DNA from 3 places in the Rhodobacter lacus genome. Region 1 is predicted to be linked to each of the others. Evidence: riboswitches for the same ligand, from Rfam matches in the RefSeq annotation. Region 1 holds a riboswitch; each other region holds the start of a gene.
What was found. Region 1 has a riboswitch for cobalamin ahead of ACFSM0_RS06755 (cysteine-rich small domain-containing protein). Riboswitches for the same ligand answer to the same signal wherever they lie in the genome.
Positions count from the first base shown of each region.

Region 2: linked by a shared signal. The riboswitch ahead of ACFSM0_RS16660 (energy-coupling factor ABC transporter permease) and the one ahead of ACFSM0_RS06755 (cysteine-rich small domain-containing protein) in region 1 are both predicted to bind cobalamin.
Region 3: linked by a shared signal. The riboswitch ahead of ACFSM0_RS16720 (DUF1636 family protein) and the one ahead of ACFSM0_RS06755 (cysteine-rich small domain-containing protein) in region 1 are both predicted to bind cobalamin.

Region 1 is NZ_JBHUIX010000005.1:350,139-359,933, forward strand. It holds gene ACFSM0_RS06750 (TonB-dependent receptor plug domain-containing protein) at 1-1,596, opposite strand, end outside; cobalamin riboswitch at 1,723-1,917, opposite strand; cobalamin riboswitch at 2,005-2,196, shown strand; gene ACFSM0_RS06755 (cysteine-rich small domain-containing protein) at 2,293-2,676, shown strand; gene ACFSM0_RS06760 (hypothetical protein) at 2,669-2,986, shown strand; gene hmuQ (heme-degrading protein HmuQ) at 2,983-3,312, opposite strand; gene ACFSM0_RS06770 (TonB-dependent receptor domain-containing protein) at 3,523-5,520, shown strand; gene ACFSM0_RS06775 (hemin-degrading factor) at 5,540-6,589, shown strand; gene ACFSM0_RS06780 (heme/hemin ABC transporter substrate-binding protein) at 6,586-7,422, shown strand; gene ACFSM0_RS06785 (FecCD family ABC transporter permease) at 7,394-8,488, shown strand; gene ACFSM0_RS06790 (heme ABC transporter ATP-binding protein) at 8,490-9,272, shown strand; gene ACFSM0_RS06795 (FeoC-like transcriptional regulator) at 9,203-9,529, opposite strand; gene feoB (Fe(2+) transporter permease subunit FeoB) at 9,539-9,795, opposite strand, start outside.
Region 2 is NZ_JBHUIX010000019.1:17,609-27,403, reverse strand. It holds gene cobJ (precorrin-3B C(17)-methyltransferase) at 1-626, shown strand, start outside; gene ACFSM0_RS16690 (cobalt-precorrin-6A reductase) at 599-1,354, opposite strand; gene cbiE (precorrin-6y C5,15-methyltransferase (decarboxylating) subunit CbiE) at 1,353-2,543, shown strand; gene ACFSM0_RS16680 (cobalamin biosynthesis protein) at 2,540-2,866, shown strand; gene cobM (precorrin-4 C(11)-methyltransferase) at 2,863-3,648, shown strand; gene cobA (uroporphyrinogen-III C-methyltransferase) at 3,645-4,376, shown strand; gene cobF (precorrin-6A synthase (deacetylating)) at 4,373-5,131, shown strand; cobalamin riboswitch at 5,167-5,385, shown strand; gene ACFSM0_RS16660 (energy-coupling factor ABC transporter permease) at 5,460-6,119, shown strand; gene ACFSM0_RS16655 (energy-coupling factor ABC transporter substrate-binding protein) at 6,119-6,451, shown strand; gene cbiQ (cobalt ECF transporter T component CbiQ) at 6,472-7,218, shown strand; gene ACFSM0_RS16645 (energy-coupling factor ABC transporter ATP-binding protein) at 7,215-8,057, shown strand; gene tcuA (FAD-dependent tricarballylate dehydrogenase TcuA) at 8,161-9,795, shown strand, end outside.
Region 3 is NZ_JBHUIX010000019.1:30,394-40,188, forward strand. It holds gene cobN (cobaltochelatase subunit CobN) at 1-1,752, opposite strand, end outside; gene cobW (cobalamin biosynthesis protein CobW) at 1,752-2,798, opposite strand; gene ACFSM0_RS16720 (DUF1636 family protein) at 2,802-3,170, opposite strand; cobalamin riboswitch at 3,272-3,501, opposite strand; gene cobO (cob(I)yrinic acid a,c-diamide adenosyltransferase) at 3,540-4,193, shown strand; gene ACFSM0_RS16730 (cobyric acid synthase) at 4,465-5,910, shown strand; gene bluB (5,6-dimethylbenzimidazole synthase) at 5,907-6,530, opposite strand; gene cobD (threonine-phosphate decarboxylase CobD) at 6,520-7,485, opposite strand; gene cbiB (adenosylcobinamide-phosphate synthase CbiB) at 7,482-8,426, opposite strand; gene ACFSM0_RS16750 (propanediol utilization protein) at 8,423-9,220, opposite strand; gene ACFSM0_RS16755 (histidine phosphatase family protein) at 9,217-9,795, opposite strand, start outside.

The DNA.
Region 1 (9,795 bases):
TGCCAGTGGCCCCTCGGCACCAAGCGTCAGGTTGTGGCGGGGCGCGCGCGCCGCCGGGCGCGTATCGGCGCCATCATCGACGGTGGCATCGGTGTAGGTATAGGCGCCAAAAAGCGACCAGCCGCGGGCCAGATCCATCGTGCCCGCAAGCTCCAGCCCTTTTGAGCGGCTGGAGCCATCCACCTGATAGTAAAGGAAGGTGTTGCTGTCGAACAGGATCTGATCCTCAACCTTGGTGTCAAAGACCGTCGCCCGCAGGCTCCCCGCGGCAAAGACCCGCTCGGCGCCAAGCTCGAAACTGCGGCTTTCTTCGGGTTGGAAGCCGGGGTTGCCGTAGCTGCTCCAAAGCTCATAGGGCGAGGGCGCGCGGAAGCCTTTGGCGGCCACGGCGCGCAAGATCCAGTCTGCATCCGGGCGCCATGCGAGCGCAAGCCGCGCGGTGGTTTCGGCCCCGAACATTTCGTGGTCATCATGGCGCAACGCGAGCGCGAGATCGAGATCATCGCGCGGGGCCCAGAGCGCCTCGGCGTAAACCGCATCGGTGGTGATGTCGCCTACCGTGGTCGACCATGCGGATGCGACGGAGAAATCCTCCGTCTTGTGCGCCGCGCCCCAGCTCAGCCGGAACGGGCCGCCCGCATCCCAACGCCCGTCATAGGCGAGGGTCTCGCGGGTGGCGTCAAAATAGGTGTGGCTCGCATATTCATACACATCGCGGCGCACATCGACCCGGGCATAGGAAAGTTCATGCCGCACCGTGCCGGTGGTGAGCTCGGCAAAGACACGCGCGCCGCGCAGCTGGCTGTCGGTCCAGTTGTCGGCATCGCCCGTGCTCGCGTCAAAATCGGTCAAGCTGTCCTGCGCCAGCACCGTGGCCCCCAATGTGAGCGTTTCGCTCAGCGCGTGCCGCGCGGAGGCGCTGATCTGGCTGCCGCGGAAGCCATCTTTTTCGCGGCCTGCGGCATGGGCGGAAAAGCCCTCGCTCACCGCGCGGCCAAAGCTGAGCGCAAGCTCGGTGCGCGCGTCCCGGTAGCCGACCGAGGCCGTGCCCGCATAGGTGCCGTAGGTTCCGGCCTCCACGGCCAGAGCCCCGGACCGGCCCTCCGTCTCCGGCCGCCAGGTGGTGACATCGACCACCCCCGCCGCGGCCTCGGAGCCGTAAAGCGCCGATTGCGCACCGCGCAGGATCTCCACCCGAGAGAGGCCGGTCGTGAGCAGCGGACCGAAGTTGTAGGAAAGCTGCGTGGAAGAAGGGTCGGTCACATCAAGCCCGTCGATCCGGGTGCCGAGGTAATAGGCGGGCAGGCCGCGCACGCGCAGCGCGGTCTGCGTGCCGAGGCCCCCGTTCGCGCTGAGCGAAAGGCCCGGCGCGGTGGCGAGCAGGCTCGCAAAAGAGAGCGGCGCGGCCTCCAGATCGGGCGCGGTAAGCACCGTGACGGAAGCGCCGGTCTGGCTCAGCCGCAGGGGCTCGGAGGCGGCGGTGACGGTGACGGTGATGGCGTCAAGCTCGGTCACGCCCGCGTCTTCGGCCAAAGCGGGGGCTGTGCAGGCCAAAAGTGCAAGGGTGACGGCGGTGGGGCGCATCAGATGCGGCATGGGTCTTCCTTTCCGGTCGGGCCAAAGCCCGGAATGAGCGATGTCGCGGAAAGGCATAGGCCCTCCGCAAACGGCGACATGTCACCACTGCGGATCGGGCCGCTTCCATGGCACGCCCCGCGCCCGGAAAGGGTGAACGCTCAAGCAGGTCTCCTGGCTCGCGGGTCTTCGCTCGGTCGGCCTTCCCGGGCTTTGGCCCAGTGGCATGTCGACGTCGCTCACCGCTCACAGTTGCGGGGGCAGCTGCGGCTTGGGCCCGAGGGCCGTTCCGCATTCCCTTTTCATCCGGCTCTCACCGGAACTTGAACGGCGCCAATGAAGAGGAAATCGGCGCGGGCGTCAAGCGCGCCTGCCGCGTCAGATTGGCCGCGAGCGACACCAAGGCGGTTGACAGGACCCGCCGGCACGCCCATGGTTTCGGGGCCCAGGCCCTGCGGAGCGTTCCGCAGGCGCAAGAGGGAAGCCGGTGCAACTCCGGCGCTGCCCCCGCAACTGTAAGCGGCGAGCCTTCTGCCAAACCACTGGCCCTCTCGGGCCGGGAAGGGGCAAAAAGGCGCGTGAGCCGCAAGCCAGGAGACCTGCCGGGCCACAAGACCATCCCGGGCGGCGGGCCCGGAGGCATGGATGCGTGCGCGCCTGTGCACGCCCTGCCCCTGTCCGCTTTCCGGCCCGAGCAGGCGCCCGCAGGAGAGAGCCATGGAGCCGAAAGACACCACCACCAACACGGCCTTCAAGGGCTTCACCAATGAGGCGTGCCCGTTCCTGCCCTGTCATCCGGGGGTGAAACGCGCCTTCAACTGCCTGTTTTGCTATTGCCCCCTCATCGCCTATGAATGCCCCGGCCCCTACCAGACGTATACGGACCGCAACGGGCTGACGCGCAAGGATTGTTCGGCCTGCACCCTGCCCCATGACGGCTATGAGCAATCCTGGAACTTCATCCAGAAATGGCTCGAATATCCGCAGGTCTGGTCCGGCCAGCCGCAGAGCGATCCGCCCACGCCACGGCCCCGCCCGCCGCAGCCCGCCGCCGCAGCCGCCGCGGTTCCGGGCCATATCAAGGTTGAGGATGATGGCTGACGGCGCCCCCCATCGCTGCGCCCCGCCGCAGCCGCAGCGGCTCGTTGAGGCGCGCCCCTGTGCGCTTTGCGGCGGCCCCTGCGCGCCCGGCCTCGCCTTTCTGCGCCACCTCGCCCGCGCGCTCGATGCGGTGGCGGCGAGTGGCGCCTTGCCCGAGGATTTCGAGATCTCGGGCAAGGCGGAATTGCGCTGCGCCGACCGGCTTTGCCCGGTGATCTGGCACGCCGGGCAAAGCTTCTGCCGGGTCGAAAGCGCGGAGACCCCCGCGGTGCCGGTCGTGCTGGAAACGCGGGCGCAGGCGCTGAACTAGCGCGCCGCGCCGGCCTCAAGGCTCTGGATCGCGGTGAACCCCTCGAATCGCGGCGCTCCGCTATGGAGCTTGCGGCTCTGGCCCGCGCCCGCATGCGCGGCCCGGAACTGCTCCGACGTGGTCCAGTTGCGGAAGTGTTCCTCGCTTTCCCAAACCGTATGCGAGGCATAAAGCCGGGTGCCGTCTTCCGCCTCGGGGCCGCGCAGCATGTGGAAGGCAACAAAGCCGGGCAGCTCGTTGAGGCGGCTTTCGCGCCCCAGCCAAAGCGCCTCGAAGGCTTCGGCATTCTCAAGCGGCACAGTGAATCGGTTCATGGCAAGAAACATCAGGGCGTTCCATATCTGAGAGGGGGAAGGCTGGCGCAAGGCGGGCTGTCCCCAGAGCTTAGCGCAGGCCCACCGCCCGGCAAGAGATCAAATCCCTCCGGCAAAGTGCATTTCAAATCTTGACTTATTCACTCATCTATTGAACATCTGCGGCAACCGCATGCCAGCAGCCTGCCAGCGAGCACAGAACGCTTGATCTGGGAGATCTCCATGCGCCATGCGCCGCGGCTTCGGGCCGCCCTTCTCGTTTGCACTGCCCTCACCTTGCCGGCTGCACCTGCACAGGCGCAAAACCTTGATGCGCCGCTCTACCTCGGCCAGATCGTGATCGGTTATGCCGAGGATGGCACACCGATTTTTGCGGGCGAGAACGCCACCCATCTGGGCGAGCAGGATCTGCGCGGCGCCACTTCCACCACCGATCTTGACGGGCTCCTGCGCCAGCAGACCTCCGTGTTCACCCAGAAGGATCCGGGCAACCCCGGCGTGTCGGTCAATATTCGTGGCTTTGAGGGATCGGGGCGGGTGGCGATGTCGGTCGATGGCGTGCCGCAAACCTACCGCCTCTCGGGCCATGCCGCGCAAGGCTATGTTTTCGTAGATGAAAACCTGCTCTCCGGGGTCGATATCACACGCGGCCCGGTGACTGCGCTGGGCGGCTCCGGCTTTGCCGGTGCGGCGGATTTCCGCACGCTCGACGTGGGCGACGTGCTGACCGGCGCGGCGAACCAGGGCGGCATGCTGCGCCTTGAGCAAACCGACAACGGCCACACCAGCTCCGGCATGGCCGCGGCGGCGCTGCGCACCAACCGGTTTGACCTGCTGTTCGCCGCCTCGCGCCATACCGGCGATGATTACGCCGATGGCGATGGCGCGATGGTGCCCGACACCTATGAAAACATCTCCTCCCAGCTGTTCAAGGCGGGCTACGACCTGACCGAGAGCACGCGGGTCACCTTCTCGTTGATGCATTACGAAAGCGATTTCTTTGCCACGAGCTACGGCCAGGAGCTCACCAATGACATCGCCAAACTCGGGCTGCGCTATGCGCCGGGGTCTGCGCTCATCGACCTGCGCGCCAATCTTTACACCGGCAAGACCGAAACCGACTGGGTTTCCGGCACCGGGGCCTATGTCGGGCGCTCCCTCTCCACCCGCACCACCGGTTTTGACCTCACCAATACCTCGCAGTTCGACCTTGGCGCCTGGTCGCTCACCAGCGCGAACGGGATCGAGCTTTCGCAAGACCGGCTCGGCGGCACCTCCGGCGGCGTCAACCCCACCACCGGCAAGGCCAAACGGGCGGCGCTCTTCTCTGAAAACGTGTTCACGCAGGGCAAATGGGAAATCACCGCCGGGCTGCGCGCCAACAGCTACAGCCTTGACGGCGAAGCCTCGCAGGGCAGGATCGACGTGTCTGACCAGTCGATCGATCCAAAGCTGACGCTGGCCTATCAACTCACCGACTGGGTCCAGCCCTATGTCACGCTGTCGCGCGGCATGCGTGCGCCGACATTGCAAGAAACGATGCTCGGCGGCACCCATCCGGGCGGCGGGGTCGGCATGATCGCCAACCCGGACCTCGAGCCGGAAACCGAAGAGGGCTACGAGATCGGCTTCAACCTGAGCCGCGACGGGCTCTTTACCGGCGGCGACCGGCTCACCGGGCGGGTGAACTACTACCATATGGACGTGGAAAACTACGTCACCTCGCAATTCGTCACCAATGCCTGGGGCCAGACGGGCTATGCCTTCGTCAATGTGCCGGGCCACTCGCGCACCGAGGGGGTGGAGATCGAGCTCACCTATGCGCATCCCGAGTTCGATCTCGGGCTGAGCTACACCCATAACGACTCGCATCTGCCGAGCCAGATGCCGGGGCTTGGCGCGGGCCAGTATCTGCCCGATGACACGCTCTCGCTGCGGCTCTCGCGCGATTTCCTCGCGGATCGGCTGACCCTTGGCGCGCAATATACCTATGTTTCCGGCGGGCTGTTCACCGACACCTACACCACGACGCCCTACCAGAAAGACGACGGCTACGAGCTGGTCGATCTCTTCGCGAGCTACGATCTGACCGAGAATGCCGTGCTCTACGCCAAGGTGACCAACGTCTTCGACGAGGTCTATGCGCCCTGGCTCTCCGCCTCCGCCAGCGAGAACGGCCGCGGCCGCACCTTCCACATCGGCACCACCTTGCGCTTCTGAGCCCCAGAAAGGACCCCCCATGCCCCTGCCCAGCCCCGAAGACATCCGCAGCGCCCGCGCCGAAAACCCGCGCCTGCATGCCCGCGATCTGGCCGAGCGGCTCGGCCTTGCCGAGGCGGAGCTTTGTGCCGCCCTCCTTGGCCAAGGCGCCACCCGCATCGCCGCCCATCCCGATGCGGTTCTGCCCCGGCTCAAAGCCTTCGGGCCGCTCCTCGCGCTGACCCGCAACGAAGCCTGCGTGATCGAAAAAACCGGTGTCTATGATGGCTACCGCCCCGGCCCGCATGCGGCGCTTGTGGTGAATGAGGCGATCGATTTGCGGATTTTCCCGAGCCATTGGGTGCATGGGTTTGCGCTGGAGGAAGAGACCGCGCGGGGCGTCAAGCGCTCCTTGCAGTTTTTCGATGCGGCCGGGGACGCGGTGCACAAGATCCACCTGCGCCTCGACAGCAAGGCCGAGCATTGGGAGCCGCTTCTGGGGCTGCTCCGCCTTGAGGATCAGGCGCCCGATCTCGCGCTCAGCCCGCGCCGCCCGCCCGAGCCCGCCCGCATCGTGCCGGAACGGCGCGACGCCCTGCGCGAAGGCTGGAACGCGCTTGAGGATACGCATCAATTCCTGCGGCTCTGCGCCAAGCTGAAAATGAACCGGCTGGGCGCCTACCGGCTCGCGGGGGCGCCCTTCGTGCGCCCGCTCGCCCCCGGCGCGGTCGAAACATTGCTCAACCGTGCCGCCGGGTCCGACGTGCCGATCATGGTCTTTGTCGGCAATATGGGCTGCATCGAGATCCATACCGGGCCGATTGCACGCGTGCTCGAGACCGGGCCCTGGATCAACGTGCTCGACCCCGGCTTCGATCTGCATCTGCGCCGTGACCAGATCGCCGAGACCTTTGCCGTGGTGAAAAACACGGCCCGGGGCCCGGCGCATTCGGTCGAATGCTTCGACGCAAACGGGCTGCTCATCGCGCAGATCTTTGGCGTGCTGCGGGCGGGGGCGGAGGCTGTCGCGGGGTGGAATGCGCTTGTGGCCGATCTCCCCGATGCCGAGCAGATGGAGGCCGCGGAATGACGCGGCTCCTCTTTGCGGCATTGCTGGCGCTCGCGCCCGTGAGCGCGCCCGCGCAAGAGCGCGTTCTCTCGATCGGCGGTGCGGCGAGCGAAATCGTGGCAGCCCTTGGCGCCGCCGACCGGCTGGTGGGGCGCGACACCACAACGACCTATCCGCCCGCGCTCACCGCGCTGCCCGATGTGGGCTACATGCGCGCGCTCTCTCCCGAGGGGCTGTTGTCGCTCAACCCCGATCTGATCGTGCTGAGCGCGGGCGCGGGCCCGCCCGAAACCCTGCAAGCGCTGGAAACGGCAGGAATCGCGGTGGTGCAGGTGCCCGAGGGCCATGACGGCGCCACGGTCGCCCGCAAGGTCACGGTGATCGCGCAAGCGCTGGGGCGCCCGGAGGCGGGCGCCGCCCTCGCCGCGAAGCTGGAGGCCGAGATTGCCGCCGCAACGGCCGCCGCCCAGAGTGCGGGGCCAAAACCGCGGGTGCTCTTTATTCTCTCGGGCGCGGGCGGGCGGCTCACCGGCGCGGGCGCAGACACCTCGGCCGATGCGATGATCGCGCTTGCGGGCGGCGAGAACGCGCTTGCGGGCGTTTCGGGCTTCAAGGCGCTTGGCGATGAAGCGATTGCCGCCGCCGCGCCCGATGTGCTTTTGGTGATGGCGCGCCATGGCGATGCCCCCTCCGAAGGCGCCGCCTATCTTGCCCATCCGGCACTCGCCGCCACCCCGGCGGGCCGCGCGGGCCGGCTGGTGGAAATGGAGGGAATGTTCCTGCTCGGCTTCGGCCCCCGCACCGCAGAGGCGATCACCGCGCTTCATGGCGCGCTTTACCCGGACGAGGGCTGATGTGACCGCGCAACTCGCCCCCTCAGCCCCCGCGCGCGCGCCGCGCCCGCACCACCGGCTTCCCGCCAGCGCGGTAACGGCGGTGCTTCTCGTGATCTTGATCCTGAGCGCGCTGGCGAGCCTCAGCCTTGGCGCCTCCGGGCTCCGGCCATGGGAGATCTGGGCGCGCGAGCTCACCCTTTCCGAGCGCGCGATCCTGATCGACATCCGCCTGCCGCGCCTTGCGCTTGGCCTCCTTGTCGGGGCCGGGCTGGCGATGTCCGGCGCGCTGATGCAGGGGCTGTTTCGCAACCCGCTGGCGGATCCGGGGCTTGTGGGCGTGGGCGCGGGGGCGGGGCTTGGCGCGGTGGGCGCCATCGTGCTCGGCTCCCTCTTGCCGCTTGGCCTGCAAGCCGCGCTCGGGCCGCATCTGGTGCCGCTCTCGGCCTTTTTGGGCGGCTGGGTGGCGGTGTTGATCCTGCACCGGGTCGCGCATTTGCGCGGCCAGACCTCGATTGCCACGCTCCTGCTCGCCGGGATCGTGCTCGGTGCGCTGGCGGGCGCGCTCACCGGCATCCTGATCTTTCTGGCGGATGATGCGCAGCTGCGCGACCTCACCTTCTGGGGGCTGGGCTCGCTCGCGGGGGCAAGTTGGACCAAAGTCTTCGCCGCCGCGCCGATCATCCTTGCCGGCATGGCGCTCACCCCCTTCCTCGCGCACGGGCTTGACGCCATGGCCCTGGGGGAGGCCGTTGCGCGCCATCTTGGCCAGCCGGTCGAGCGGATCAAGCGCGCCGCGATCCTTGCGGTTGCGGCGATGACCGGCGCGGCAGTCGCCGTTTCGGGCGGGATCGGCTTTCTCGGCATCGTCGTGCCGCATATCCTGCGCCTCGCGATCGGCCCCGGGCATCGGTTGCTCTTGCCGCTCTCGGCGCTTTTCGGTGCCGCGCTCCTGGTTGGCGCCGACACGATTGCGCGCCTTGTCGTGGCCCCGGCAGAACTTCCCATCGGCATCATCATGGCGCTGATCGGCGCGCCGGTGTTTTTGTGGATCTTGCTGGCGCGGCGCGCCGATCTGGAGGTCTGAGATGCTTGAAGCCACCGGGCTTGGTGCAAAACTTGGCGGGCGCTGGGTGTTTGAGGGCGTTGATTTTGCGGCCCGCCCCGGCGAGATCACCGCCATCGTCGGCCCCAACGGCTCGGGCAAGACAACGCTTTTGCGCCGCCTGACTGGTGACCTCCCCGGCCCCGGCACGATCACCTTTGAGGGCGATGCGCTCTCCCGTCTCGCGCCCCATCAGCTTGCCCAGCGCCGCGCGGTGCTGCCGCAGGCAACGGCGGTGGGCTTTCCGTTCACGCTGCGCGAAGTGGTGGCGATGGGCCATCAGGCGGGCGCCGCCGCGCATCTGCCCGGCGTGGTGGAAGACGCGCTGGCCGAGGTCGACCTGCGCGCGAAGGCCGATCAACCCTTTCAGCGTCTTTCGGGCGGGGAGCAGGCGCGCGGGCATCTTGCACGGGTGCGCGCGCAGGTCTGGGCGCCGAAGGATGCCGAGGGCCGCCCGGCGTGGCTATTTGTGGATGAGCCCGTCGCCGCGCTCGACATCGGCCATCAGTTGCAGGTGATGGGGGTGCTGCGCCGCTTTGCCAAGGCGGGCGGCGGGGTGATTGCAGTGATGCATGACCTCAACCTCACCGCGATGAATGCCGCGCGCATGGTGCTGATGGAGGCGGGACGGATCACCGCCGCGGGGCGGCCTTCCGAAGTGATGACCGCCCCGATCCTGTCACGTGCCTATCGCTGTCAGCTGTGCCTCAACACCGCGCCAAACGAGGGGATCTGGCTGCTGCCGCAGGCCGCCTCGGCGCTTTGAGCGCTGCCGCCCCCCGGCGCGGGCGCCTCGGCCAGCATGCCCGGCAGGCAATAGGTGTCGGCATTCATGCAGCCCCCCTTGGCGGCGCAGGCGGTGCAGCCCGGCGCGCCAAGGCGCAGCTCCAGCCGCCCCTTGTGCACCAGCCGCGCCGCCATCGCGCGCATCGCCTCCGGGTCGCGGTCAAAATGCAGCGCCATGTCGCGCAGGCTCACCTTGCCCCGGCGGGCGACATATTCCTCGATCTCACGCAGAGCCATCACCGCCTCCTATGCCGCAAGGGCCTGAGCGCGCCGGTCCTGCCAGCGCCCCCAGAGCCGCAGCCCGCCAAACATCGCCACCGCGGCAATGACGAGACCGACGAGCCAGCTTGCCGAGCTTGCCGGATGCAGGCTGAAGCGCGCGCCCTGATAGATCGCCGTAGCAAAGCCCCAGCCGATGGCCGTTGCCCAACCGGCGATGAACACCGCCCAGCCCGGCCCCGCCTCGCGCCAGATCGCGGCAAGCGCGGCGGTGCAGGGGAAAT
Region 2 (9,795 bases), on a different contig from region 1:
ATGTGGCGCGGATTGCGCCGCGCCCGGGGCTGACGCTGCATGCCTCCGACAACCGCGTGGAACTTGACCGCGCCCGCCATGCCCTTGAAATGGCGGCAGAAGGGCGGCGCGTGGTGATTGTCTCCTCGGGCGATCCGGGGGTGTTTGCCATGGCCTCGGCGCTTTTTGAGGGGCTCGAGGCGGCGCCCGAATTTGCCGAAACCGAGATCCGCATCCTGCCCGGCATCACCGCGATGCTCGCCGCCGCCGCGCGGGCGGGCGCGCCTTTGGGGCATGATTTCTGCGCCATCAACCTGAGCGACAACCTCAAGCCTTTCGACCTCGTTGAGCGCCGGTTGCGGCATGCGGCGCAGGGCGATTTTGCGATGGCCTTTTACAACCCGCGCTCAAAATCCCGCCCGCATCAATTTGCCCGTGTGCTGGAGGTGCTGCGCGAGGAATGCGAGCCCGGGCGGCTCATCCTGTTTGCGCGCGCGGTGACAACCCCCGAGGAACAGATCAACGTTGTCACGCTGGCCGAGGCGACGCCGGACATGGCCGATATGCGCACCGTGGTGCTGGTGGGCAATTCCACCACGCGGCGGGTGGGGCGCTGGGTTTATACGCCCCGGGGCGTGGCGCCGTGAGCGGCCAGCCAGTCCAGCACCTCTGCAACCGAACCGCAGATGCTGCGCTGCGGCACATAGGGCCGATCAATCAGGATCACCGGAATGCCAAGCGCGCGCGCGGCGATGAGTTTGGCCTCTGCGCCGCGCCCGCCAGCGTTTTTGGCCACGATATGGGTGATGGCTTCGCTGCGCAGCAATTCGCTATCCCCTTGAACATCAAAGGGGCCGCGGGCGATCACGGCGGACGCATCGGGGAGCGGCAGCGCGCCTTCGGGTGGATCGACGAGGCGCAGCAAATAGTGATGCTGCGGTGCGGCATCAAATGCGTCGAGATGCTGCTTGCCGATGGCAAGGAACACGCGGGCCGGCTCCGGGGGCAGGGCCGCAACGGCGGCGGCGAGATCGGGCACATGCTGCCAGCGGTCCCCCGCCTGCGCCACCCAGGGCGCGCGCTCAAACGCGCACAGATCCACGCCCGTCTCGGCGCAGGCGGCAACGGCATGGGCGCTCATCTGCGCGGCGAAGGGATGGGTCGCGTCGATCACCTGCGTGATGCCCTCGGTGCGCAGATACGCCTTGAGCCCGTCGATACCGCCAAAGCCGCCAATGCGGGTGGGAAGCGGTTGCGCCACCGGCTTTCCGGTGCGCCCGGCATAGGAAAAGACGGCTCTAAACCCTTTTTCTGCAAGGGTTTTTGCCAAAAGGCTCGCTTCGGTGGTGCCGCCGAGCAAAAGGAGGCGCGTCATGTCTGACCCCTGGCTCACGATCATCGGTCTGGGCGAAGATGGCCCGGAGGGGCTGCCCTTGGCAAGCCGTGAAGCGCTGCAAAAAGCACAGGTGATCTTTGGGGGGCCAAGGCATCTGGCGCTGGTGGGCGCGGGCGAACGGGGCCGCCCCTGGCCCGTGCCCTTTGACATTGCGCCGGTGCTGGCAGTTCGCGGCCGCCCGGTGGTGGTGCTGGCCTCGGGTGATCCGTTCTGGTGTGGCGCCGGGGCGCGGCTCGCCGATGTGCTCGCGCCCGATGATTGGCATGCGATCCCGGTGGCGGGGGTCGTTTCGCTCCTCTGTGCGCGCCTTGGCTGGCATGGCGAGCGGGTGCGGGCGCTTGGCCTGCATGCCGCGCCTTTCGCGCGGCTGCGCCCCGAAATCTGTCGCGGGGCGCAGATCATCGTCACGCTGCGCGATGGCGCGGCGGTGGCTGATCTTGCGCACTGGCTCAGCAATCAGGGCTTTGGCGCGCTGCGCATGGTGGTGGCGGAAAACCTTGGCGGCCGGGCCGAGCGTTTGCGCACCACCTTGGCGCAAAGCTATGATTTGGAAGATGTTTCCCCTCTCGTCGCGGTGGCGCTCGATGGCGCGGATCTTCCGGCATCCGCAGGCCTTTCGCGCGTGCCGGGGCGGCCGGAGAGCCTTTTTGCCCATGACGGGCAGATCACGAAATCTCCGTTCCGGGCCTTGACGCTGGCCGCGCTGGCCCCGCGCCCGGGTGCGCTGTTGTGGGATATTGGCGGCGGCTCGGGCTCGGTTTCGGTCGAGTGGTGCCTCGCCGGGGGGCGCGCACTCACCATCGAGCCGCGCGCGGACCGGCGCGCGAATATCGCGGCCAATATCGCCGCCTTCGGGTTGGCGGACGTCATGCAGCTTGTCGCGGGGGCTGCGCCCGACGCGCTGGACGGGCTTGCGCCACCAGATGCCGTTTTTGTTGGCGGCGGCGGATCGCAGGCGCTTTACACGTGGCTCTGGGATCGCCTTGCGCCCGGCACGCGGCTTGTGGCGAATGGCGTGACACTGGAGACGGAGGCGCTGCTTTCACAGTTGCACGCCCGCTTTGGCGGCAGCCTGATGCGGATCGAGATCGCCGAGGCCGAGCCCTTGGGGCGCATGCGCGGCTGGGGCCGGACACGCCCGCAGGTGCAATGGAGCGTGACGCGATGAGAGTGGCGGGGCTCGGGTTCCGCCGTGGCACGGTGGATTTTGCCGCGGCGCTGGCGGCGGCGGGGCCGGTCGATGCCCTTGCAACGGCGGCGGAAAAGGCCCAAGAGCTTGCCGCCGCACTGCCCGGATACCGGGTGCTGGGGGTCGATGTGGCCGGGGTGGAAACGCCCACGCGCTCGGCCCGTGTTCTGGCGCTCAAGGGCACCGGATCGGTGGCAGAGGCGGCGGCGCTGGTCGCCGCTGGGCCGCAAGCGCGGCTTGTGCGGGGGCGCGAAGTGATCGGCGGGGTCGTGCTCGCCGTGGCGGAAGGAGAGGGCGAATGACGGTGCATTTCATCGGCGCGGGGCCGGGCGCAGCAGATCTGATCACCTTGCGCGGGCGCGACCTGATCGCCGCCGCGCCGGTCTGCCTTTATGCCGGAAGCCTTGTGCCCGAGGCGCTGCTTGCGCATTGCCCGCCCGGCGCGAAAATCGTCAACACCGCGCCGATGAGCCTTGATGCGATCATCGACGAGATCGCCGCCGCCCATGCCGCGGGGCACGACGTTGCCCGGCTCCATTCAGGCGATCTCTCCGTCTGGTCGGCGATGGGCGAGCAACTCAGGCGGCTGCGCGCGCTTGGCATCCCCTATGACGTGACGCCGGGCGTGCCCTCTTTTGCCGCCGCTGCCGCCACGCTCGGCGCCGAGCTTACCTTGCCCGGCGTGGCGCAATCGGTCGTGCTGACCCGCACCTCGGGGCGCGCAACAGCGATGCCCGCGGGCGAAACGCTCGAAAACTTCGCCCGCACCGGTGCTGTGCTCGCGATCCATCTTTCGGTCCATGTGCTTGAGGATGTGGTGGAAAAACTCACCCCCTTTTACGGCGCGGCCTGCCCGGTGGCAGTTGTCTGGCGCGCAAGCTGGCCAGATGAACGGGTGGTGCGCGCCACGCTGGGGAGCCTGCGCACCGCCATTGGCGCGGAGATGGAGCGCACCGCGCTGATCCTTGTCGGCCCCTCGCTCGGCGCGGAAGAGTTTGACGAAAGCCGCCTTTATGCGGGCGATTATGATCGCCGCTACCGCCCGCTTGGCACCCATCCGCGCTTCCCGGAGGGCACCGAATGAGCGGCTTTGTTTCGTTTGTCTCCTCCGGCCCCGGCGACCCGGAGCTTCTGACGCTGAAAGCCGCCGACCGGCTCGCCAGGGCCGATGTGGTGCTTTTTGATGATCTTTCCTCCGGGCCGATCTTGGGCCATGCGCGCGCTGGGGCGGAACTTATCGCCGTGGGCAAACGCGCGGGGCGGCCCTCGCCGAAGCAGGACCATGTGAGCCGCCTGCTGGTGGACCATGCCAAAACCGGGCAACGCGTGGTGCGGCTCAAATCCGGCGACAGCGGGCTTTTTGGCCGCCTTGAGGAGGAGCTTGTGGCGCTTCACGAGGCCGGGATCGAGCATGAGATCATCCCCGGCGTGCCCTCGGCCTGTGCGGCGGCGGCGGCGGCGGGGCTGCCGCTCACGCGCCGGCTCACCGCGCGGCGGGTGCAATTTGTCACCGGCGCCGATGTGACGGGCGATCTGCCCGAAACGCTGACCTGGGCCGCGCTGGCCGATCCGGGCGCGACGACGGTGGTGTTCATGGGCAAGCGCACCTTTCCGAAGCTCGCGGCAGATCTGATCGCTCATGGCCTTGCGCCCGACACGCCCGCGCTGCTGGCCGAAGCTGTGGGGCATCCCGAGCAAAGCCTGCACCGCTCAAGCGTGGCCGCGCTGGCCGCGGAGCTGGCAGAGGCGCGCTCCGACAAGCCCGCGCTCATCCTTTACGGCCCGCTTTACGACCCGGAGGCGGCGCGATGATCGAGCTGACGCTGATCGGCATCGGCACCGGCAATCCCGGTCATGTGACGCTGCAGGCGGTTGCGGCGATGAACGCGGCCGAGTTGATCCTCATTCCGCTCAAGGGCGCCGACAAATCAGACCTTGCGGGGCTGCGGCGCGCGCTTTGTGCCGAACACCTCACCAACCCGGCCACCAAAGTGGTGGAGTTTGATCTGCCGGTGCGGGATGCCGCAACCCCCTCTTACCGCAAGGGGGTGGATGATTGGCACGATGCGATTGCCGAGGCCTGGCTGGCCCAGATCACCGCGCAATGCCCGGATCTGAGCGGCAAGGTGGCGCTGTTGGTCTGGGGCGATCCGTCCCTTTACGACAGCACCTTGCGCATTGCCGCGCGGCTTGAAAAACGCCTTGCGCTGCGCACGCGGGTCATCCCCGGCATCACCGCAATTCAGGCGCTTTGTGCGGCCCATGCGATCCCGCTCAATGGCATTGGCGCGCCCGTTGTCATCACCACCGGGCGGCAAATTCGCGACCATGGCTGGCCCGCCGCCGCCGAGACGGTTGTGGTGATGCTTGATGGCGAATGCTCCTTCCAAAGCCTTGATCCGCAAGGGATCACGATCTGGTGGGGCGGCTGTGTCGCGATGCAAGAAGAGGTCTTGGTGGCCGGGCCCTTGGCCGAGGTGACAGAACAAATCCTGTCCACCCGCGCGGCCCTGCGCGCGGCGCATGGCTGGGTGATGGACATCTACCTGATGCGCCGCGCCCTCTGACGCAGGCTGCGAGGGTTGACAGTTCCGTGACAGCGGGGATACTTCCCCGCGATGGTTCCCAACGGGATGGGATTAATAGGGAACACGGTGAGGATTACCCATCAGGGGCCAAATCCGTGACTGCCCCCGCAACTGTGAGCGGCGAGACCCGGTCGAATGCCACTGACTGCCCTGTCCACGGGGAGCACCAGTCGGGAAGGTGACCGGTTTCATGACCCGCAAGTCAGGAGACCTGCCATCGCTCGAGCGTCGCAAGCCTTCCCGGGGCGGGGTGCCCCCGGCCTTCGAAAGCGGCGCGTCAGAAGTGGAAGGAAGTCATATGCATATCATGGAGGGATACCTCCCCGCCAGCCATGCCATCGGCTGGTATGTTGCCGCCGCGCCGTTTTTCGTGGCGGGCACGCTCAAGATCCGCAAGCTCGTGGCCGAACGCCCGGAGGCACGGTTGACGCTTGCCGCCTCGGGCGCCTTTGCCTTCGTGCTCTCGGCCCTCAAGATCCCCTCGGTGACGGGCTCGTGCTCGCACCCGACCGGCACCGGCCTTGGCGCGGTGATCTTTGGCCCTTCGGTAATGGCGGTGCTGGGTGTCATTGTTCTTTTGTTTCAGGCGCTGTTGCTCGCGCATGGCGGGCTGACCACTTTGGGCGCCAATGCCTTCTCGATGGCCATTGTCGGCCCCTGGGTTGCTTGGGCGATCTGGAAGCTCGGTCGCGGCATCGGCCTTTCGGTGGCGCTCTCGGTATTTCTCGCGGCCTGCCTCGGAGATCTCGCCACCTACATCACCACGTCTTTGCAACTTGCGCTCGCCTACCCGGACCCGGCCTCGGGCTTTTGGGGTGCCGCGCTCAAATTCGGCTCGATCTTTGCCGTGACGCAGGTTCCGCTCGCCATTGCCGAGGGCTTCCTGACGGTGATCGTGATGGATGCGCTCGCGGGCAAGGTGCCCGAAGCCGACAAGGTCCGCACTCTGGCCGGGGAGATCCGCTGATGCTGCGCAACCGTACCCTCTGGCTTGGGCTTGGCGTTGTCGTGCTTGCCATCGTGCCGCTATTCATCGGTGGAGATTTCGGGGGCGCCGATGGCGCCGCGGCGGAACTGATCGAGGCCGAAAATCCCGGTTTCGTGCCCTGGGCAAACCCGCTCTGGGAGCCGCCGAGCGGTGAGATCGAGAGCATGCTCTTTGCCCTGCAGGCCGCACTTGGCGCCTTGGTCATCGGCTATGTGATCGGGCGGCGCCATGAGCGCAGCAAGGGCACGGCAGGCGCAAGGCCTGCCCGCCCCGCACCCGGCCGCCCCACGCCCGGCCAAGACGCGGCCTGACCCGAGGACCCCGGCCCGAAATGTCAATTGCCACAATGGACCGCATCGCCAGTCAGAGCCGCTGGCGCGCCCGCCCGGTGGCGGAAAAGGCATTGATCGGGCTGGGGTTTCTCGCTCTTGCCATCGTCTTGCCGCCCTGGCCCGGGGCCGCGCTGGTGGCGGCGGTGATGCTCGCTATCACCTTTTTCGGCGCGCGTGTGAGCCTGCGGTTCTGGCTTTCGGTGGCAGCCTTGCCGCTGGGCTTTCTGCTCACCGGCGCGGCGGTGCTGATGGTGCAGATCGGGCCGGAGGGGCTGGCGCTCGCGCCCGGTGGGCCTGCGGCGGCGGCGGCGCTTGCCGTCCGCGCTCTGGCCGCCACCTTTTGTCTGCTGTTTCTCGCCACCACCACGCCCGCCGCCGATCTGCTGGGCGCGGCGCGCCGCCTTGGCCTGCCCGGTGAGATCGTCGAGATCGCGCTTTTGACCTATCGGTTCGTCTTCATCCTTGCCGAGGAGGCGGCGGCGATGACGGTGGCGCAGCGCGCGCGCCTTGGCCATGCGACCCGCCGGCGCTGGCTGCGCGCGACGGGGCAGGTGATCGCGGCGCTTTTGCCGCGTGCGCTGGCCCGGGCGCGGCGGCTCGAACTTGGTCTGGCCGCGCGCAACTGGCAAGGCGAGATGCGGGTGCTTTCGGCGCGCGCCCCGGCACGGCTGCCGGTGCTGGCGCTGATCCTTTGCGGGCAGGCGCTGGTCGTCGCACTGACACTTTGGGCCGGGAGAGGGCCATGACCGAGATCTTGCGCGCCGAGGCGCTCTGTTATCGTTTTCCGGGCGCCGTGACCGCGCTCGACGGTTTGTCGCTGAGCGTTGACGCCGGCGAGAGCCTGGCGATCCTCGGGCCCAATGGCGCGGGCAAGTCCACGCTTTTGCTGCATTTAAACGGCACGCTGCGCCCGCAATCCGGGCGGGTGCTTCTGGGCGGTGCCGAGGCGCGCTACAGCCGGGCCGCGCTCAACGACTGGCGCCGCCGCGTGGCGCTGGTGCTGCAAGATGCCGATGATCAGCTTTTTGCCGCCACGGTCTTTGAGGATGTTTCCTTTGGGCCGCTCAACCTCGGGCTGACGGAGGCCGAGGCGCGGGCGCGCGTTGACGAAGCCCTTGCGGCGCTCTCGATTTCCGATCTGGCCGCGCGGCCCACGCATATGCTTTCCGGCGGGCAAAAGCGGCGCGTGGCGATTGCGGGCGCGCTGGCGATGCGCCCCGAGGTGCTGCTGCTCGACGAGCCCACGGCCGGGCTCGATGCCGAGGGCGCGGCGCAGCTGATCACCTTTCTGGAGGGGCTCGTGGCCGGGGGGATGACGCTGGTTTTTTCGACCCATGATGTCGAGCTTGCGAGCGCTCTGGCCTCTCGTGTGGCCTTGTTCCGGGCGGGGCAGGTGATGGCAACGGGGGCGGTCGGGGCGCTTTTGTGCGACCGCGCGGCGCTTTCCGGGGTGGGGCTCGCGCCGCCGATCCTTGTGGATATGGCGCTGGAGGCGCGCGCGCTCGGGCTGATCCCCGATTGGGCGGAACTGCCGCGCAGCCGCGCGGATTTTGCCGCCCTGCTCGCAACCTGGGCGCGGCGTTGAACGCGCGCCCGGCCCCGCCCGATGGCGCGCCGCGCCAACGGGCCTTGCGTGCGCCCGCACCCGCTCTTGCGGCCCGCCGTTCTCGCGCTACTCTGCGCGGGTCATGACCGCATCCGCCCCCGATCTTTTGCCGCTTCCCGCCCGCACCGGCGTTCTCGTGATCGGGGCCGGGCTTGCCGGGCTTTGTGCGGCAATTGCGGCGCGGCAGGCGGGGGCGTCGGTGGTGGTGCTCGACGCGGCGCCCGAACCGCTTTTGGGCGGCAACGCCCGGCATGGCCGCAACATCCGCTGCGCGAGCACCGGCGAGACGCCCTATCAGCGCGATTGTTACCCGGCTGCGGAATATGCGGCCGATCTGGCGCGGCTCAAGGGCGCTGACCCGGCGCTGGCGGTCGCGTTGGCGGAGGGCTCTGCCGATCTGCCTGCGTGGCTGCGCGCGCAGGGGGTGCGGCTTGAGCCTTGGGCCGAGGGGCATCTGCCCTATTCGCGCCGCACCGTGTTTTTGCGCGGCGGGGGGCAGGCAATGGTCAATGCGCTGCTGCGCCGCGCGCGCGCGCTTGGCGTCACGCTCCTCTCCTCTGCGCGGGTCTCGGCGCTGGACCCGGCGCTTTTGCACCCGGAGGCGGAAGGGCCGTTCGAGATTGTGCTCACCCGGCCCGAGGGCGCGGCGCGACTGAGCGCGTGCGCCGTGGTGCTGGCCTGTGGCGGCACGGGGCCGCAGGCGGCGCAAATTGCCAACCGCGGCACGCCCGAGCAGGCGGGCGCGCCGCTGCTGTGGGCGTTGAACGCGGGGGCGGCCGCGGCGGGGCGGCCGGGGGATGGCCATTTTGTCGCCGTTGATGCGCGCGCGCCGCGCGCCGATGCGGGGATCGTGAGCCGCGTGGACGGGATGCATCTGGGCCTTGTGGTCGGCGCCGACGGGCGGCGGTTTTATGACGAGGCGGCGATCGTGAGCCCGGCGCGGCATTCGGTTGCCGCGCGGGCGCTGATCGCGCGCGATGACCCGCGCGGCTGGATCGTGCTCGGGGCGAAGGCGGCCGAGGCGCTGCCGCCGATGCTGTTTGCGCCCCTCACCGCAGGCTCTGCCGCGGCGCTTGCCCAAGCCTGCGGCATCGCGCCCGCCGGGCTGGCCGAGACCCTCGCCAAACCGCTCGATCCGCCACGAAGCGCCGCGGTGGATCTGACGCCGCCGCTCCATGCGATTCCGGTGGTGCCGGGCCTCGGGTTCAGCCGCTACGGGCTTGCGATTGATGCGCAGGCGCGGGTGCGGTTGCGCGAGGGGGCTGTGGCGCCACGCTTTTTTGCTGCGGGCACCGTGGTTTGCGGGGCGGTGCTGGGAGAGGGATACCTCTCCGGGGCGGGCTTGGCGATTGCGGCTGTGTTCGGGCGCATCGCCGGGCAGGCGGCCGCGCAGCGGGTTGGCCCCGGCGATGCTGCGCCTGCAATGCTGCGCAGCGAAGCCATGCCGGGCGCCGCGGCTGCACCCCAGAGCGCCGCCCATACGCTCAACATCTGCAACACCTGCGGCTTTTGCACCGGGCTTTGCGCCGTCTTTCCCGCCGCGAGCCGCCGCCCGAAACTGGCGCCGGACGATCTGCGCCATCTCGCGCATCTGTGCCATGATTGCCGCTCCTGCCTTGCCGATTGCCAATATGCGCCCCCGCATGCGCTTGGGGTGAACCTGCCCGCGGCGCTCGCCGCGGCGCGGGTGGCAGAATATCGGGGCGAGGGGCGGGGG
Region 3 (9,795 bases), on a different contig from region 1:
CGGCGGCGGCAGATGGCCGAGCGTGATGGCGCCAAGGCGGCGCTTGGCTTGCGCGGCCTCGCCCGGATCGTTGACGATGAACGGGTAGATCACCGGCCCGGTCCAGAGCGCCTCGGGCCAGCAGGCCCGAGAAAGCGCGACCGCCTTGCCCGGCAGCCATTCGAGCGTGCCATGCGCGCCCATATGGATGAGCGCATGAACCCCCTGCGCCCGCAGCCAGAGGTAAAAGGCCACATAGCCGTGGCGCGGCACGCGCGAGAGGTCGTGATACTCGTCCTCGCGCGCGCGCACCTCACCCCGCTCGGGCTGCAGCGCGATCAGCGCCGCGCCGCGCGAAAGCGCCGCAAAGTGAAACGCGCCCCCGGCAAAAGCCGGGTCATCCTCGGGCTGCCCCCAAGCCTCGGTGAGGGCCGCGCGCAGGCGCTCGGGCAGCGTTTCAAGCGCGGCGCGGTAATCAGCAAGCGGCCAGCTTTGCCGCTCTGAGGCAAGCGCTTCAAGCGCCGCCCCGGGCGCAATCGCATAGCCCTCCGCGGCCAGCTGCGCGAGCAGCGCCTCGGTCGAGGCGAGCGCATCAAGGCCCACCGCATGCGCCATCTGCCAGGACCGGCCGGGATAGGTGGAGAGCACCACCGCCACGCGGCGCGCGGGCGCGGGCGTATGGGCGAGCCGATGCCAGCCGGTGATGCGCTCGAGCGCGGCCTCCACGCGGCCCGGATCGGCGCGATGGGCAAAGCGGGCATATTCGAGATCGGGGTCGCGGGGTTCGGGCGCCTTGAAGGAGATGACCCCGGCAAAGAGCCGCCCGTCCACCTCCGGCAGCACCACATGCATGGCAAGATCGGCAGGCGAAAGGCCACGCTCGGCGGCCTCCCAGTCGCGCTTGCGCGCGGTTGAGAGCGCGACCTGAAACACCGGCACATTGTAGCGGTCAAAGGGGGTGGTGCCGTCGGTGCCCTGCGCCGAGAAAGCGGTGGCGTTGACAATCAGCGCCGGGCGGCGCGCGCCAAGCGCGGCCTCCACCGCATCGCCAAGCCCCTCCGCCTTGAGAGACCCCGCAAAGAGCCCGCAAGCGGCAAAGCCGCGCGCGCGCAGCCCTGCGATCAGCGCCTCCACCGGCGCGGTATCGGCCGCGGTGAGATAGGAGCGATAAAAGGAAACGAGCGCGAGTGGCCCCTCCCCTTCGGGCGCCGGGATCACCCCTTTGGCGGGGTCATAAAAGCCCCAGTCCGGCAGGCGTTTGTCGCCCGGAACGGGCGGGGCATAAAGGCCCGAGGCAAGCGCAAGCTGCGCCAGCGCCGCCTGTGCGGCGACCGCACCGCCCGCGTCGCACAGCTCTTTCAGGCGCCGGAGCGTCGAGACCGGGAGGGTGGAAAGCGCGTCGAGCCGTTCATCATCGCGGCCATCGGCGGGCAGCACCGCAAGCGCAATCCCCTTGCGGCGGCACAGATCCTGCACCGAGGCGAGCCCATAGGGCCAGTAAGCCTCGCCGCCGATCAGCCGGATGAGAATGCCTTTCGCGCCCGAAAGCGTGTTCTCGACATAGGTATCGACCGAGATCGGGTGGCGCAGCGCCACCAGATTGGCAAGCCGCAACGCGGGAAGCCCCCCCGCCGCGCGCTTCCAGCCTGCCGCAAAAGCCCCAAGGTCGCTGTCGGAGAAGGACAGCGCCACGAGGTCTGCCGGGCGCTGACCAAGATCGGTCGGCACCTCGGTTTCCTCAAGCCCGTGGCTTTCGCGAAAGACGACATGCATCAGGCGGCAACCCCGGTCATCAGCAGCGCGCGGATCGCGTCTTCGTTCACGTCGTCATGCTCGGCAATGACAACGAGCGCGGAGCGACGCGGCCGCTCGCCCCAGGGCTGGTCATATTGATGGCGCACCCGCTCGCCCACGGCCTGCACCAAAAGCCGCATCGGCTTGCCCGCCACCGCAACATGGCCCTTCACCCGCAGGATATTGTGCTCCCGCGCGAGCCGCTCGATGGCCGCCACCAGCGCGGCGGGATCGGCGATTTCGGGCAGATCAATCACCACCGTGTCGAAATCGTCATGCTCATGCTCGCCGTGATCGTCGTGGTGGCTGGGGCGCGCGGCAAGGTCATCCTCGGCGGCAGCATTGATGCCGAGCACCACGAGCGGGTCGATCACGCCTTCGACCATCGGCAGAATGGGCAGCTTGCGCGGCGCCTCCGCCTCGATCGCGGCGCGCGCGGCGGCAAGCCCCGCCTCCCCCGCGAGATCGGCCTTGGACAGGAGCACGAGATCGGCGCAGGCGATCTGATCCTCGAACACTTCGGAGAGCGGCGTTTCGTGGTCGATGCTGTCATCGGCCTGCCGTTGCGCATCGACCGCGGCCTCGTCGGGGGCAAAGCGGCCTGCCGCCACCGCCTCGGCATCGGCCACGGCAATCACGCCATCGACCGTGATTTTCGAGCGGATCGCGGGCCAGTCGAAGGCCTTCAGGAGCGGTTTGGGCAGCGCCAGACCCGAGGTCTCGATCAGGATATGGTCCGGGCGGTTGGGCCGCGCCATCAAAGCCTCGATGGTCGGGATGAACTCATCGGCGACGGTGCAGCAGATGCAGCCGTTGGCCAGCTCGACAATGTTCTCGTCGGGGCAATTTTCGTCGGCGCATTGGCGCAAGATCTCGCCGTCCACGCCCACCGTGCCGAATTCGTTCACCAGCACGGCAAGCGTGCGCCCGCCGGGGTTGGCCATCAGGTGGCGAATGAGCGTGGTTTTTCCCGCGCCCAGAAAGCCGGTGATCACGGTAACGGGGATTTTGGTCAGGTCCGACATGGGCTACTCCTCGGGGGTCAACGCTGGGGGCGGGATGCGCGCAAGGCTCTGCTTGCGGAAGATTTCGGGCCGCGCGCGCCAGGGCACGAGCCCGTCGGCGCTTTGCGCGTAAAGCGCGGCGCCCTCAAGCACGGTCGCGGCATCTGCGGGGCCAAGCCGGCCATAGACATAGGACCATTTGCCGGGCGCGGAGAGCGCGACAGAACAGCCCTGCGTGCAGGCCGACAGGCATTCCACGGGAACGATCCGCACCCCGTCCGGGCACGGCAGATCGGCGAGCGCGGCATGAAGCGCCGCGCCGGGGCGGATTTCGTCCTCCGGCGCCTCGCCCGCGCGCCGGCAGGTGGTGCAGACATGTAGCGTGGCGACCATTCGCCCCTCCCCGATGCCTCTTGCGAGGCCTTCCCTGAGGCTTGGGGGATCGCCCGAAGACGGGCCTTGGGCCCGTCCTCCGGTCGCGGCACACCCCGTCCGCCCGAACGCATGCGCTGGCAGGTCTCCCGGCTTGCGGATGCGAGGGAAATCCCTCACGGTCGCCCCTCCTTCCCGGCCCCCTCTCGGGTCTGCCAGTGGTGCGGAGCGCCCTCTCCGGTCACGGTCGCGGGGGCGGCTGCGTTCGGCTTTTTGCGCCTGAGCGTCGCAAAGCCTGTCGCATTCCCTCTTCGCCTGTCATAGGACAGAAACCAGCGCCGCTCCTGAGTGGGCGAGAGATAGTGCATTGTCAAGCAGGAGGCCGCCGCAATGACGCCCGAAACCGACCCCGCCCCGCCGCATGACACCGAGGGCACGCCCGAAGATCTGGTGCGCCATGCCGCGAAAATGGCCAAGAAGAAGGCCTCGCGCGACAAGATCATGGCGGGGAAATCCGGGGAAAAGGGGCTTGTGATTGTCCACACCGGATCGGGCAAGGGCAAAAGCTCGGCCGGGTTCGGGATGATCCTGCGCTGCATCGCGCATGAGATGCCCTGCGCGGTGGTGCAGTTCATCAAGGGCGCCTGGGATACCGGCGAGCGGCGCCTGCTCACCGAGCATTTCGGCGCGCTGTGCCAGTTTTATGCGATGGGCGAGGGCTTCACCTGGGAAACGCAGGACCGCGAGCGCGACGTGGCGGCGGCGCGCGCGGGATGGGAGAAGGCGAAGGCGTTGATCCGCGATCCGCAGATCCGCATGGTGCTTCTGGACGAGATCAACATCGCGCTGCGCTACGATTACCTCGATCTGGCCGAGGTGCTGGCGTTTTTGCGCGACGAAAAACCGGAAATGACCCATGTCGTGCTCACCGGCCGCAACGCCGCGCCCGAGCTGATCGAGGCGGCCGATCTGGTGACCGAGATGGGTCCGATCAAACATCCGTTCCGTGCCGGCATCAAAGGCCAGCCGGGGGTCGAGTTCTGAGCCGAAGGCCGGGGGCGCTGCCCCCGGACCCCCGGGATATTTGGGGCAAGATGAAAGACCACGTTAAGAATCTGTTAACCATGTGCGCGCAGGCTGAAAGAACGGTACAGGGAGGGATCCCGATGACCGTGCAAGGTGAAAGCGCCGCGCCCTCCCTGCCTTGGCAGGCCTGGGTGCGGTGCCGCGCCTCTTTTGCCGATGCGGCTTTCAGCTTGCTCTTAAATATCCCCGCCGGAGGCTCCCGCGGCGGCAACAGGCGCGGAGGCCGGGCATGAGCGCGATCATGATCCAGGGCGCGGGCTCGAATGTCGGCAAGTCGATGCTGGTGGCGGGGCTGTGCCGCGCAGCGCGGCGGCGGGGCTTTTCGGTTGCGCCGTTCAAGCCGCAGAACATGTCCAACAATGCCGCCGTAACGGCGGATGGCGGCGAGATCGGACGCGCGCAGGCGTTGCAGGCGCTGGCCTGCGGGCTGGAGCCGATGGTCGACATGAACCCGATCCTGCTCAAGCCCGAAACCGATGTCGGCGCGCAGGTGGTGGTGCAGGGCAAACGCCTCACCACCACCAAGGCGCGCGATTATGCGGCCCTGAAGCCGCAGTTGATGGGCGCGGTGCTGGAGAGTTTCGCGCGCCTCAAGGCGGCGCATGATCTGGTCATTGTCGAGGGCGCGGGGAGCCCGGCCGAGGTAAACCTGCGCGCGGGGGACATTGCCAATATGGGATTCGCGCGCGCCGCCGATGTGCCGGTGGTGCTCGCGGGCGACATCGACCGCGGCGGTGTGATCGCGCAGATCATCGGCACGCAGGCAGTGCTTGACCCCGCAGATGCCGCGATGATTTCCGGGTTTATCATCAACAAGTTCCGGGGCGATGTTTCGCTTTTTGACGAGGGCTACCGGCTGATCGAGGCGCGCACCGGCTGGCCTGGCTTTGGCACGCTGCCGTGGTTTGGGCTGGCGCATCGGCTGCCCGCCGAAGACGCGCTCGACCTTGGCTCGGGGCGCAGCGAGGGCGGCCTCACCGTGGCCTGCCTCGCGCTCTCGCGCATCGCCAATTTCGACGATCTTGACCCGCTTGCGGCAGAGCCGGGGGTTGACCTTGTGATGGTCACGCCGGGCCAGCCGATCCCGGCCACGGCGCGGCTCGTGGTGATTCCGGGCTCAAAATCGACCCGCGGCGATCTTGCCTTCCTGCGCGATCAGGGCTGGGATATCGACCTCGCCGCCCATGTGCGGCGTGGCGGCCATGTGCTGGGCATTTGTGGCGGCTATCAGATGCTGGGCCGCACGGTTGCCGACCCCGACGGCATCGAGGGCGCGCCCGGCACCACGCCGGGCCTTGGTCTGCTTGACGTGGAAACGGTGATGACGCCGGACAAGCGCCTCACCCGCACCCGTGCCACCCATGCCGCGACCGGGCTCGCCGTCGAGGGCTACGAGATCCATATCGGCAAGACCGAGGGGCCGGACCGCGCCCGCCCCTTTGCGCTGATCGACGGGGCGCCCGAGGGGGCGATCTCCGCCTCGGGGCGGATCATCGGCAGCTATCTGCACGGGATGTTCTCGGCGGATGCGTTCCGGGCGGCCTTTCTCGAAAGCCTCGGCATCCCCGCCTCGGGCCAAAGCCACGGGGCCGGGGTCGAGGCCACGCTCGAAGCGCTCGCCGACCATATGGAAGCGCATCTCGACGTCGCGGGGCTGCTCGCGCTCGCGCGCTAGCGGGTCTCCCATTCGGTGGCAAGGTTCGCCTGCCAGCCTGCGCGGTGCAAAAGCGGCGTGTCATCGGTGAATTCCGGGGTGCCGATGCAAAGCCAGGCGGTAAATTCCCACTCGGGCGGTGTGCCCAGAAGCCGCTCGATCGCGCGCGGATCAAGCACCGAGACCATGCCAAGACCAAGGTTTTCCGCCCGGGCAGCCAGCCAGAGCGTGTGGATTGCCATGGCGGTCGATTGCTGCAAGGTGACGGGCATGGTGGCGCGGCCCAGCCCGTGCCCGGCCTGCGGGTCACGATGGGTGAAAACGGCAAGCTGCAACGGCGCCTGGTCGATGCCTTGCAGCTTCAGCTTTGCATAGGCCGCGGCCTGGTCATCGGCATAAACTGCCCCGGCCTCTGCGCGGGCCGCCTCGAAATTCGCCAGCACCGCGGCGCGGATCTCGGGGCTTTCGACACGCAGCACCCGCCAGGGCCGGGCATTGCCGACCGAGGGCGCCATATCCATCACCGCCCGCAGGCGCGCGACCACCGCTTCGGAGATCGGATCGGGGCGAAAATGGCGCACATCGCGGCGCCAGCGCAAAACCTCGGTCAGCGCATCGCGGTGGGTCTGATCAAATTGCATCGCTCAAAGCCTTCTCCAGCCTGTCCCATTCTCGCGCGCCCCCGGGCAGGCCGAGCCGCAACCAGCTTGGCGAATAGGGAAAGATCCGGCTCCAGATCTGTGCCCGTGCCAGCCGCTCCTGCGCGGCGAGCGCATCGGGGGTCGCATACGTGCGAAAAAGCGCGGTGCCGCCCACAAGCGCCCAGCCCGCTGCCGCGGCGATCGCATCAAGGCGGTGCGCCTCTGCGGTGAGCCGCGCCGTTGTCGCCTCGGCCCAGGGGCGATCAAGCAACGCGCGGGTGCCGGTTTCAATCGCGGGGCCGGAAACGGGCCAAGGCCCGACCATGTCTTCAAGCCGCGCCACCGTGGCGGCATCGGCAAAGGCAAAGCCGAGTCGCAGCCCCGCAAGGCCATAGAACTTGCCAAAGGACCGCAGCACGATGATTTTGGCCCCCGCTTTCGCCGCGAGCGAGGTCTCGGGCGTGGCATCGGCGAAACTCTCGTCCACCACCATGCGCCGCACCTGCAGGCCAAGCGCGCGCAACGCCTCGGGGCTCGTCACACGGCCATCGGGGTTGTTGGGGTTGACCACCACGGCAAGATCGGCCCCCGCAAGGGCGCGCAGGCTCGTCACCTCCTCAACCTCCCAGCCCGCCGCCCGAAGCGCGGCCGCATGCTCGTTGTAGGTCGGCGCCAGAACCCGGGCGAGGCCGGGCGGCGTGAGCCGGGGAATGAGCTGGATTGCCTGCTGCGCCCCCGCAAGGGCGACGCCGGGCGCCTGCGTGCCAAAGGCTGTTTGCGCTGCGGCAATCAGCGCCTCCTTGGCTGCGGCGGTGGGCAGGCCGGTCCAGGCTTCGGGGGCGAGCCGCGCGAGCGGATAGGGCACCCGGTTGATGCCGGTCGAGAGATCGATCCAGTCGGCGCCGCCGAACCGGGCCTTGGCCGCATCAATATTGCCGCCGTGATCGCGTCTCATGCGAAGCTCCCCAAAAGCGCCACAAGGGCAATGAGCAAAATGGCCCCGCCCATCGCGCGGCGATAAAGCGCAAGGCCGCGGGCAAGGGTTTGCGGCACGGGGTCCGGGGCGGTGCCGTTGAGCCATGGCTCGGTGGCCACCCGGTCCCCATAGATGCGCGGCCCGGAGAGCCGGATGCCGAGCCCGCCCGCGAGCGCCGCCTCGGGCCAGCCCGCATTGGGGGAGCGATGCGCGCGGGCATCGCGCACCATCACGGCCAGCGCCTCGCGCGCCTTGGCTCCGGCGGCAAGGCCAAAGAGCAGGCCGGTGAGCCGCGCCGGGATCAGGTTCACGAGGTCATCGACCCGCGCGGAGGCCCAGCCAAAGCGCTCATAGCGCGCGCTGCGGTGCCCGATCATCGAATCGAGCGTGTTGATCGCCTTGTAGGCGGCGATGCCCGGCAGCCCGGCGACGCAGCCCCAAAACAGCGGCGCGATGATGCCATCCGACGAATTCTCGGCAAGGCTCTCGAGCGCGGCGCGGGCAACGCCGGCCTCGTCAAGCTGCGCCGGGTCGCGGCCCACGATCATCGAGACCTCATGGCGCGCCTGTGCGAGATTGCCCGCAATGAGCGGGCGCGCCACGGCGGCCACATGATCATGCATCGAGCGCAGCGCGACAAAGGGCCAGGCGAGCAGGCCGCCGAACAGGACACCAATCCAACTCTGCGGCAGAAGGGTCTGAAGCAGCGTGGTTAGTCCAAGAACGACCCCGATCACGACCGCAGCCGCCGCCACGCCCATCAGTCGTTGCGCCGCGCCGCCGTTCCAGCGCGCCTCCAGCGCGGCGATCAGCGCGCCAAACCAGGTCACCGGATGGCCGATCCGGGCATAAAGCGCGCCCGGCCAGGAAAGCGCCAGATCGAGCGCGATCGCCACCAGCATCATCGCCGCAAAGTTCATCGCGTGCCCCCCCTGAGCCGCAAGATCCCGCGCCAGCCCGCCGCGCGCAAGAGCGCTTCGGCGCCCGTGGGCACGCGGCCCGGCGCAAAGATCAGGCCACGTGCGGGCCCGGTATGGGCGCGCATCCAGCCAAGCGCGCCGAGCCGTGCGGCAAGCGCGGGCGCACTCTCCACAGCGGGGCCGCGCAGGCGCGAGGAGCGCGCCGCACTTTCAGATGCGAGCGCGGCGAGGTCGGCAAGCGTGGGCCCGGCCTGCCAACGCGCCACGAGGTCCGATATATCGGGAAAGGCCGTGTCGCGCGGCTCGGTGCGCACCGGCGGCCCCTCAAAACCGCCGAGGATCTCATAGCGCGGCAGCGGCGGCAGCAGGCCAAGTGAGCAGCCCTGCCGCGAGGCCCAAAGGAGCCGGTCCGGCGCGGCAAACATCAAAGGGTCCGAAGCGCCCTCGGCCGCGATACAGGCCTTGGCAAGCATCTCTTCAGGCGCGCCAACGCCCGCAAGCCGCGCGAGCGCCAGCAGCGCCGCGGTCGAGACCCCGGTGCCAAGCCCCGGTGCCACCACCGGGCGCACCACCACCTGCCCGAAAAGCCCGGCCCCGATCCGCTCCAGAAAGGCGCGCCCGCGCGCCGGGCTGAGCCCCGCCCCGTGAATTCTGAGCCCCCGGCCCGGGCGGTGGCGCGCATCGAGTCCCAGATCGGGCGCTGAAAGCGTCACCAGCGCAACCGCGCCCTCGGGGCCAAGCCGGCCCTGCAGCCATTCGCCAAAATGGCCGGGAATATGCACGAAGGCGCTCATCCAAACGTCCGGTTCACGGCGCCAACCCCCCAGTGCCCGCCCGGCAGCGCCACAATTCGGGTGAGCGAAAGGGGCGCAATATCAAAGGCAAGCGCGGCGGGGATATGCCCCATCGCCAGCGCAAGCGCGGCGCGCACCACCCCCGCATGGGCAACAACAGCGGTGCGCCCGCCCTGCCCTGCCAGATCGCGCAGCGCCGGGAAGACCCGCGCACATTGATCTTCGAAACTCTCGCCCGCGGGGGGGCGGTGGCAGGCAAGCTCCGCCCGCGTCATCGCCCCGATGTCGGGCAGATCGGCAAAGGGCACCCCTTCCCACGCGCCAAAATCCTGCTCCCAGAGCCGTTCGTCCAGATCCGGCGTCCGGCCCGGAAACACGGCGGCGGCGGTCTCGCGGCAGCGCAGCGCCGGGCTGGCCACCAGCCGCGCCGCGCCCACCGCCGCGCACAACGCCGCAAGCGGCGCGGGGCCCGGAAGGTCTGCGGGCACATCGCGCCGCCCCGCAAGGCAGCCGCCATTGCGCGCCGGAGCATGACGGATCAGCAAAAGCTCCGCCCCCGTCGCCCGCACTGCCTG